2 regions of the Pseudoxanthomonas sp. Root65 genome follow, and region 1 is predicted to be linked to the other one. Evidence: predicted binding sites of a transcription regulator. Region 1 holds the regulator's gene; the other holds the start of a gene.
What was found. The regulator HrcA, encoded in region 1, represses chaperone genes, less so after heat shock. The targets are predictions, from matches to a motif close to TTNGCACTCNNNNNNNNNGAGTGCNAA.

Region 2: ASD77_RS07995 (co-chaperone GroES) is a predicted target of HrcA. The motif match lies at 2,047-2,073, and genes of this name have one in related genera.

The regions. Positions count from the first base shown of each region.
Region 1 covers NZ_LMHA01000002.1:796,368-801,194, forward strand. Annotated here, with positions in the region: gene fur (ferric iron uptake transcriptional regulator) at 104-508, shown strand; gene recN (DNA repair protein RecN) at 610-2,277, opposite strand; gene hrcA (heat-inducible transcriptional repressor HrcA) at 2,368-3,417, shown strand; gene grpE (nucleotide exchange factor GrpE) at 3,459-3,980, shown strand; gene dnaK (molecular chaperone DnaK) at 4,091-4,827, shown strand, end outside.
Region 2 covers NZ_LMHA01000001.1:1,812,956-1,817,782, reverse strand. Annotated here, with positions in the region: gene groL (chaperonin GroEL) at 1-1,573, opposite strand, end outside; gene ASD77_RS07995 (co-chaperone GroES) at 1,706-1,999, opposite strand; gene cutA (divalent-cation tolerance protein CutA) at 2,208-2,543, shown strand; gene ASD77_RS07985 (protein-disulfide reductase DsbD) at 2,548-4,827, shown strand, end outside.

The sequences.
Region 1 (4,827 bases):
TGGGACAGGTACGGTGGGAAACCGGGCCGATGATACACTCCCGCGGACCGCCGCAACCGAGCTTCAGGCAGCTGGCGCTAAACCGAGAGTGAACGGAGACGCCATGGAATCGCAGGACCTTCGCAAAGTCGGCCTCAAGGTCACCCACCCGCGCATGCGCATCCTGGAACTGCTGGAACAGAAGAACACCCAGCACCACCTGAGCGCGGAAGACATCTATCGCCAGTTGCTGGACCACGGCGACGAGATCGGCCTGGCGACCGTGTATCGCGTGCTGACGCAGTTCGAAGCCGCTGGCCTGGTGCTGAAGCACAACTTCGAAGGCGGCCAGGCCGTCTACGAGCTGGACCGTGGCGGCCACCACGACCATATGGTCGACGTGGACACGGGCAAGATCATCGAGTTCGAGAGCGTCGAGATCGAGAAGCTGCAGCGCGAGATCGCCGCCAAGCACGGCTACGAACTGGAAGAGCACTCGCTGGTGCTGTACGTGCGCAAGAAGCGCTGACCTCCCGAGAATCCTGGCTGTGGGAGCGACGTCAGTCGCGATGATGGGTCGCGGTGCTTCATCGCGACTGACGTCGCTCCCACAGATGAAACCAGGTTCGGTCAGACCGCGTTGGCCAGCAGCCGCTTCGCCGCGGCATGCGCTTCCTTGCTGACTTCCACGCCGCCGAGCATGCGGGCGAGTTCTTCCTCGCGCTGCTTCGCGCCGAGCTTTTCGACCGCGCTCTGGGTCATGCCGTCCACCGGGGCCTTGCTGACGCGGTAGTGCGCATGGCCCTGGGCGGCCACCTGCGGCAGGTGGGTGACGCACAACACCTGCCGCTGGGCGCCGAGGGCGCGCAGCTTCTGGCCGACGATCTCGGCCACCGCGCCACCGATGCCGGTGTCGACCTCGTCGAAAATCATGGTCGGCACGGCATCCAGGCCCAGCGCCGCGACTTCGATCGCCAGCGAAATGCGCGCGAGTTCGCCGCCGGAGGCGACCTTGCGCAGCGGGCGTGGCGGCTGCCCGGCGTTGGCGGAGACCAGGAATTCCACCCGTTCGGCGCCGGTCGGGTCGGGGCGTTCGCTGTCCTGGGGTTCCAGTTCGATTTCGAAGCGGCCGCCGCCCATGCCCAGCTCGGCGATCAGCGCGGTGGTGGTCTCGCCCAGCGCCTTGGCGGCGCGCTGGCGGGTGCGGGTCAGGGCGGCGGCGGCATCGCGCCACTGCGCCCGGGTCGTGTCGATTTCCGTGTTGAGCTGGAGCAGGCGCTCGCCGGCCCCGCGCAGCGATTCAAGTTCGGCGGCCAGACGGTCGTGCTGCTCCTGCAGGCCGTCCAGGGGCACCCGGTGCTTGCGGGCCAGGTCGTGCACGCGGGCGAGCTTGCGCTCCAGCGCGTCGAACTGCAGCGGTTCGCCATCCAGGTCGTCGCGCACCTGGCCCAGCAACGACACGGCCTCCTCGATCTGGATCGCGGCGCCGTCCAGCAATGCCTCCACGTCGCGCAGGCGGGGCTCGTGTTCGGCCTGCCGGGCAAGCTCGGCGCGAACCTGTTGCAACTGGCGCGTCAGCGACGGCGCATCGTCGCTGGCCAGTTCGCCCAAGGCGGCATCGCAGGCCTGGATCAGGCCGGCGGCGTGCGCCTGCCGACGGTGGCTGGCCACCAGCGTCTCCAGCGTGGCGGGCGCCAGGTCCTCGCGCTGCAGTTCCGCCAGTTGGTGTTCCAGGTAGTTGATCCGGTCGGACACATCGCCCTGACCGGACAGTTGTTCGCGCTCGCGCAGCAGCGCGGTCCAGCGGCGGGCGGCATCACGGACGGCGGTGCGTTCGCCCTCGTTGCGGGCGAAGGCGTCCAGCAGGTCCAGCTGGCTGTTGCGGGCGAGCAGCGCCTGGTGTTCGTGCTGGCCATGGATTTCCACCAGCCGGCTGGCCAGTTCGGTCAGCTGCGACAACGTGACGCTGCGGCCGTTGATCCAAGCGCGCGAACCGCCATCGGCCCGGATCACCCGGCGCAACTGGCACTGGCCATCGTCGTCCAGCGCGTTGTCGGCCAGCCACGCCTGCGCCGGCGATCCCGCGGCAGCGGCAAACTCGGCCGAGAGCTCCGCGCGCTCGGCACCGTGGCGGACCACGCCGCTGTCGGCCCGCAGGCCGGACAGGAAACCCAGCGCGTCCACCAGCAGCGACTTGCCGGCGCCGGTTTCACCGGAAATGACGGTCATGCCATCGCCGAATTCCAGTTCGGCGGCACGGACGACGGCGAAATCCTTGAGGGCGAGGTGTCTGAGCATGCGGCGGATTGTAAGCGGAGCCGGCTCACGTGCTGAGACAGCGGCGACGGTCCGCTTGCAAAGGGGGCGGTGCGACGTTATCTAGCGGGTATGCATTCGCCATCGCCCCCGCTGGATCCGCGCGCCCGCCAGTTGCTGCGCACGCTGATCTCGCGCTACATCCGCGACGGCGAGCCGGTCGGGTCGCAGACGCTGGCCCGGCACGCCGGGCTGGAGGTCAGCCCGGCGACCATCCGCAACATCCTGTCGGAACTGGAAGAGGTCGGGCTGCTGAGTTCGCCGCACACGTCGGCCGGCCGTATCCCGACCGCGCAGGGCTACCGGGTGTTCGTCGACAGCCTGGTGCAGGTGAAGTCGCTGGGCGAGGGCGAGGTGGCGCGCCTGCGTGCCGAACTGTCGGCTGGCGCCGGTACCCAGGCCCTGCTGGGCAACGCGTCCGAGCTGCTGTCGGCGATGACCCACTTCGTCGGCGTGGTCAGCGTGCCGCGGCGGGAACAGTTCGCCTTCCGCTACATCGACTTCGTGCCGCTGGATGGCCAGCGGGTGATGGCGATCCTGGTATTCGCCGATAACGACGTGCAGAACCGGGTCATCGAGACCCGTCGCGTGTACGAGCGGTCGGAGCTGGAGCGGATCGCCAACTATCTGAATACCCAGTTCGCCGGCCGGCCGCTGTCGGAGATCCGCGCCAACCTGCTGCACGACCTGCGCCGGGCACAGACCGAAATGGAAGGGCTGCTGGCCGAATCGATTGAGCTGGCCGAGCAGGCCCTCACGCCGCCCGGCGACGACGTGGTGCTGGCCGGGCAGACCCGGTTGATGGGCGTGCAAGAGCTGGCCGACCTGGAACGGCTGCGGGACCTGTTCGAGGCCTTCGCCCGCAAGCGCGAGATCCTGCAGCTGCTGGAACGCACGATCCGCGCCCCGGGCGTGCGCATCTTCATCGGCGAGGACACCGGACTGGCGCCGCACGACGGCGTATCGGTGGTGACCGCGCCGTACATGGCGGGCGGGCAGGTACTGGGCGTGCTGGGCGTCATCGGGCCCACGCGCATGGCGTACGACCGGGTCATCCCGGTGGTGCAGGCCGCGGCTGATGTCCTGGGCGCGGCCTTGAATCCGGAATCCACGGCCCCATAGGTTCCCGGTCGGGCGGCCGGACCTGCCGCCAGGGAACCGAAATGAACGAACAACACGATTACGACGACGCTCAGGGCCATGCGCCCGAGTCCCCCGAGGCCGATGCCGCGCTGCTGGCCGAGCTGGAAACGCTGCGCAACGAGCTGGACCAGCTGCGCGCCACCACGCTGCTTGAGCGTGCCGACCTGGAAAACCAGCGCAAGCGCGTGGCCCGCGACATCGAGCAGGCCCGCAAGTTCGCCAACGAACGCCTGCTGGGCGACCTGCTGCCGGTGTTCGACAGTCTCGACGCCGGCCTGGCGGCCGCGGGCACGGAGCCCAGTCCGTTGAAGGACGGGCTGGAACTGACCTTCAAGCAACTGCTCAAGGTCGCCGGCGACAACGGCCTGGTGCTGCTCGACCCCACCGGCGAAGCCTTCAACCCCGACCACCACCAGGCCATCAGCCAGGCCGACGCGCCCGACGCGGCGCCCGGCAGCGTGGTGCAGGTGTTCCAGAAGGGCTACGTGCTCAACGGCCGCCTGCTGCGTCCGGCGCTGGTCGTGGTGGCCAGGCACGACTGAACACCGTCGCGATAGCGCTTGAACCGCGCCATCGCATCCCTATATCGGGACCATCCACCCGGCCGGGCGCCGGGTCCAACATCAGAATTTGCTAGGGAGCGAGATCCATCATGGGCAAGATCATCGGCATCGACCTGGGCACGACCAACTCGTGCGTGGCGATCATGGACGGCGGCAAGGCCCGCGTCATCGAAAACTCGGAAGGCGACCGCACCACGCCCTCCATCGTGGCCTACACGAAGGACGGCGAAGTGCTGGTCGGCGCCTCGGCCAAGCGCCAGGCCGTGACCAATCCGAAGAACACCTTCTACGCGGTGAAGCGCCTGATCGGCCGCAAGTTCACCGACGCTGAAGTGAAGAAGGACCTGGACCTGGTCCCTTACGCCATCATCCCGCACGAGAACGGCGACGCCTGGGTGCAGACCTCCGACGGCAAGAAGCTGTCGGCGCAGGAAATCTCCGCGCGCATCCTGGAAAAGATGAAGAAGACGGCCGAAGCCTTCCTCGGCGAGACCGTCACCGAAGCCGTCATCACCGTGCCGGCCTACTTCAACGACAGCCAGCGCCAGGCTACCAAGGACGCCGGCAAGATCGCCGGCCTGGACGTCAAGCGCATCATCAATGAACCCACCGCCGCCGCGCTGGCCTATGGCCTGGACAAGGGCGACGGCGGTGCCGACCGCAAGATCGTCGTCTATGACCTGGGCGGCGGCACGTTCGACGTGTCGATCATCGAGATCGCCAACGTCGACGGCGAGAAGCAGTTCGAAGTGCTGGCGACCAACGGCGACACCTTCCTGGGTGGCGAGGACTTCGACAAGCGCGTCATCGACTACCTCGTCGAGGA
Region 2 (4,827 bases), on a different contig from region 1:
GGGCCTCGGCCACCATCGCTTCGGTGGTGATCATCAGGCCGGCGATCGAAGCGGCGTTCTGCAGCGCGGAGCGCGTGACCTTGGTCGGGTCCAGGATGCCGAACTCGATCATGTCGCCGAACTCGCCGTTGGCGGCGTTGTAGCCGAAGTTGCCCGAACCGTCCTTGACGCGGTTGACGATCACCGACGGCTCTTCGCCGGCGTTGGTGACGATCTCACGCAGCGGGGCTTCCATTGCGCGCAGGGCGATCTGGATGCCGTGGTTCTGGTCTTCGTTGGCGCCCTTCAGGGTGCCGATGGTCTGCAGCGCGCGGATCAGCGCGACGCCGCCGCCCGGGACCACGCCTTCTTCCACCGCCGCACGCGTGGCGTGCAGGGCGTCTTCGACGCGGGCCTTCTTTTCCTTCATCTCGATCTCGGTCGAGGCACCGACCTTGATCACGGCCACGCCGCCGGCCAGCTTGGCCACGCGTTCCTGCAGCTTCTCGCGGTCGTAGTCCGACGAGGTCTCTTCGATCTGCGCCTTGATCTGCTTGATGCGCGACTGGATGCGCTCGGCATCGCCGGCGCCGTCGATGATGGTGGTGTTCTCCTTCGAGATCACGACCTTCTTCGCACGACCCAGGTCGTTGATGGTGGCCTTCTCGAGCTGCAGGCCGACTTCCTCGGAGATCACCGTGCCGTTGGTCAGCGTGGCGATGTCTTCCAGGATGGCCTTGCGGCGGTCACCGAAGCCCGGCGCCTTGACAGCGGCGACCTTGACGATGCCGCGGATGGTGTTGACCACCAGCGTAGCCAGGGCTTCGCCCTCGACTTCTTCGGCCACGATCAGCAGCGGCTTGCCGGCCTTGGCGACGCCTTCCAGCACCGGCAGCAGTTCGCGGACGTTGGAGACCTTCTTGTCGTGGATCAGGATGAAGGGGTCGTCGAATTCGACCTGCTGCGACTGCTGGTTGTTGATGAAGTACGGCGACAGGTAGCCGCGGTCGAACTGCATGCCCTCGACGACGTCGAGTTCGTTCTCCAGGCCCGAGCCCTCTTCAACCGTGATCACGCCTTCCTTGCCGACCTTCTTCATGGCCTCGGCGATGATGTCGCCGATGTTGCTGTCGGAGTTGGCCGAAATGGTGCCGACCTGGGCGATCGCCTTGTCGTCGGCGGTGGGCTTGGAGAGCTTCTTCAGCTCTTCGACGGCGGCCTTCACGGCCTGGTCGATGCCGCGCTTGAGGTCCATCGGGTTCATGCCCGCGGCGACGGCCTTGGAGCCTTCGCGGATGAACGCCTGTGCCAGCACGGTGGCGGTGGTGGTGCCGTCACCGGCGTTGTCGGAGGTCTTGGAAGCGACTTCCTTGACCATCTGCGCGCCCATGTTCTCGAACTTGTCGGCCAGTTCGATTTCCTTGGCGACGGAGACGCCGTCCTTGGTGATGGTGGGGGCGCCGAAGCTCTTCTCGAGCACGACGTTGCGGCCCTTCGGGCCGAGGGTGGCCTTGACGGCATTGGCGAGGATGTTCACGCCGCGCACCATGCGCGTACGGGCGTCTTCACCGAAACGGATATCTTTGGCAGCCATTGGAAAAACTCCGTGATTCGTAATTCGTGATGAGTGATTCGAGAAACGTCGGGCGGCGGGAAATCGGATGGAGCGGGATCGTCAACGCGGTTGCGCTACTGCGAATCCCCAATCACCGATCCCGCCTCGGCTTCAGCCGAGGATCGCGAGAACGTCGTCTTCCTTGATGATCTTGTACTCGACGCCGTCCTGCTTGTAGGCCGAACCCGAGTACTGGCCGTAGATGACCTTGTCGCCGACCTTGACCTTCGGGGCGCGAACGCCGCCGGTGGCGTCGACGAACTTGCCTTCGCCGACGGCGATGACTTCACCCTTGGTGGGCTTTTCCTTAGCGGCGTCGGGAATGATGATGCCGCCGAGGGAGGTTTCTTCGGCTTCGATCGGCTTGACCACCAGACGGTCGTACAGCGGCTTGATGTTGCTCATGTCAATCCTCTTAAGTGATTGATTGGACTAGGAAAGGGGCGGCGATGTTAGCACTCGCCTCGAGGGACTGCCAACGTCGCGGACGCAAAAACCCGGCAACGCCGGATGCCGACCGATGTTGGGCGGGTCGATCCCGCTTTCAAGGGGGCGGGTGGCAAATTTTTTCGCCGCCGGGCCGGGCCGGGCGGTCTGCGATAATCGCCGGCCCATGCCTGTCTTCCTCATCCTGTCCGCCTGCCCGGACGCCGACACCGCCCAGCGGCTGGCGCGGACGCTGGTGGAGGAACGGCTGGCGGCCTGCGTCAGCCTGCTGCCCGGCGCGGTGTCGACCTACCGATGGCAGGGGCAGGTGGAACAGGCCACCGAAGTCCAGCTGCTGGCCAAGACCAGCGCCGACCGGCGCGACGCCTTGATGGCGCGACTGGCGGAACTGCACCCGTATGAACTGCCGGAGATCCTGGCGGTCGAAACCGCCGCCGGCCTTCCTGCGTATCGGGACTGGGTCGTGGCCGAAACCCGGGCCGACGCCCGCGCCCCCGAGTGACCCGATGACGCTGATCCGCACCCTGCTCGCCTGCCTGCTGCCCCTCGCCTCGCTGATCGCGCCGGCGGCGTCCGCCGCGATCACCCAGGACGACCTGCTGCCGGTGGACGAGGCGTTCGTGCTGACGGCCACCGCGCCGGCGCGCGACCGCATCGAGATCCGCTGGCAGATCACCGACGGCTACTACCTGTACCGGCACCGCACGGGCGTGGAAGCCGACGCCGGCTTCGCCGCGCAGCCACTGCAGCTGCCGAAGGGCAAGGCCTACCGCGACGAATTCTTCGGCGACGTCGAGACCTATCGTGGCGAACTGGTGGCCACCCTGCCCGGCCGGCCGACGGCGGGCGCCGACAGCGTCACGCTGAAGATCAAGTACCAGGGCTGCGCCGATGCCGGCATCTGTTACCCGCCGCAGACCCGCACGCTGAAGGTGGCGTTGCCGGCGGGCGCAGGCGAGGCCTTCGTCCCGCTCGGCGCCAGCGCCGTGACCGGTGCCCTGCTGGGCCAGAAACCGCAGACCGGCATGGACGCGCTGCCGCTGCCGGCGGAACAGGCGTTCGCTTTCGAGGCGATCGCCTTTAACGGTAACGAACTGCTGCTGCGCTTCACCCCGGCGCGCGGCTATTACGTGTATCGCGACCGTACTTCGATGGCGCTGGAAGGCGCATCGGGGGTCTCCCTGCAGGCGCCGCGGTGGCCGAAGGGCGTCGCCCACCGCGACGAACACTTCGGTGATGTCATCGTCTACTTCGACCAGGCCGAGGTGCCGGTGCCGCTCACGCGCGACCGCGCCGACGCGGTGGCCGCGACGCTGCGGGTGACGTTCCAGGGCTGCCAGAAGGACGGCATCTGCTATCCGCCGATGACGCGGCGGGTGAAGCTGTCGATCCCCGCCGGCCCTGTTACACCGGCCAGCACGCCCGACGTCCCTGCCCCGACCGCCGTCGCGCCGCTGCCGACGACAGCGACTGCACCGGATGGCACGACCACCGGTACCGAGGATGCTGCAGCGGCGACCACGCCCGCCGCGACCGATGTCGAACGCACGCGCCCGCCCGAAGACGTGCTGGCGCGCAACCCGCGCGGCGCCACCTCGTTGCTCGCCGCGCTCGCTTTGGCGCTGCTCGGCGGCCTGATCCTCAACCTGATGCCCTGCGTGCTGCCGATCCTGTCGCTGAAGGCGCTGTCGCTGGCCGAGAGCGGACGCGGCGACGGCGATGCCCGCCGGCGTGCGCTCTGGTACACGGCCGGGGTGCTGGTCAGCTTCGTCGCGGTCGGCGCGCTGGCCATCGCGCTGCGGGCCGCCGGCCAGGCGCTGGGCTGGGGTTTCCAGCTGCAGCAGCCGTGGGTGGTGGGGCTGCTGGCCTACGTGATGTTCGCCGTCGGCCTGAGCCTGTCGGGCGTGTTCGCGGTCGGCCATCGGCTGGCCGGTGCCGGGCAGGGGCTGGCCTCGCGTCGTGGTCCCGTCGGCGACTTCTTCACCGGCGTGCTGGCGGTGGTGGTGGCCAGCCCGTGCACCGCGCCGTTCATGGGCGTGGCGCTCGCTTACGCGTTCACCGCGCCGACGCCGCTGGCGCTGCTGGTGTTCGCGATGCTCGGCCTGGGCCTGGCCCTGCCGTTCCTGCTGATCGGTTTCGTGCCGGCGTTGGCGAACCGGCTGCCGCGGCCCGGCGCGTGGATGGACACGCTGAAGCAGGTGCTGGCCTTCCCGATGTACCTGACGGCCGTGTGGCTGCTGTGGGTGCTGGGCAACCAGCGCGGCATCGACGCGGTGGGCCTGGCGCTGGTCGGCCTGGTGCTGCTGGCGCTGGGGCTATGGTGGTTCCAGCGCGTGCGCTTCGCCGCCTCGCCGCTGCAGCGGGTGCTGGCGCTGGTGCTCGCCACCGCTGCGCTGGTGCCGCTGGGGATGGTGCACCGGTTGCCGGCGCCCTGCAGCGTCGCACCCACGGCGGAAGGCCATCTGGCCTGGTCGGCGGAACGGCTGGCGGCGTTGCGTAGCGAAGGGCGCATGGTCTTCGTCGACATGACGGCGGACTGGTGCGTCACCTGCAAGGCCAACGAGAAGGCCGTGCTGGACACCGACACCTTCCGCGACCTGCTGGCCGCGCACGATGCGGTGATGCTGACCGGGGACTGGACCAACGTGGACCCGGCCATCACCGCCTTCCTTGAGCAGCACAAGGCCGTCGGCGTGCCGCTGTACGTGCTCTATCCGCGTGGCGGCGGCGAAGGCGAAGTGCTGCCGACCGTGCTGACCCACGAGACGATGCGCCAGGCCTTCGAA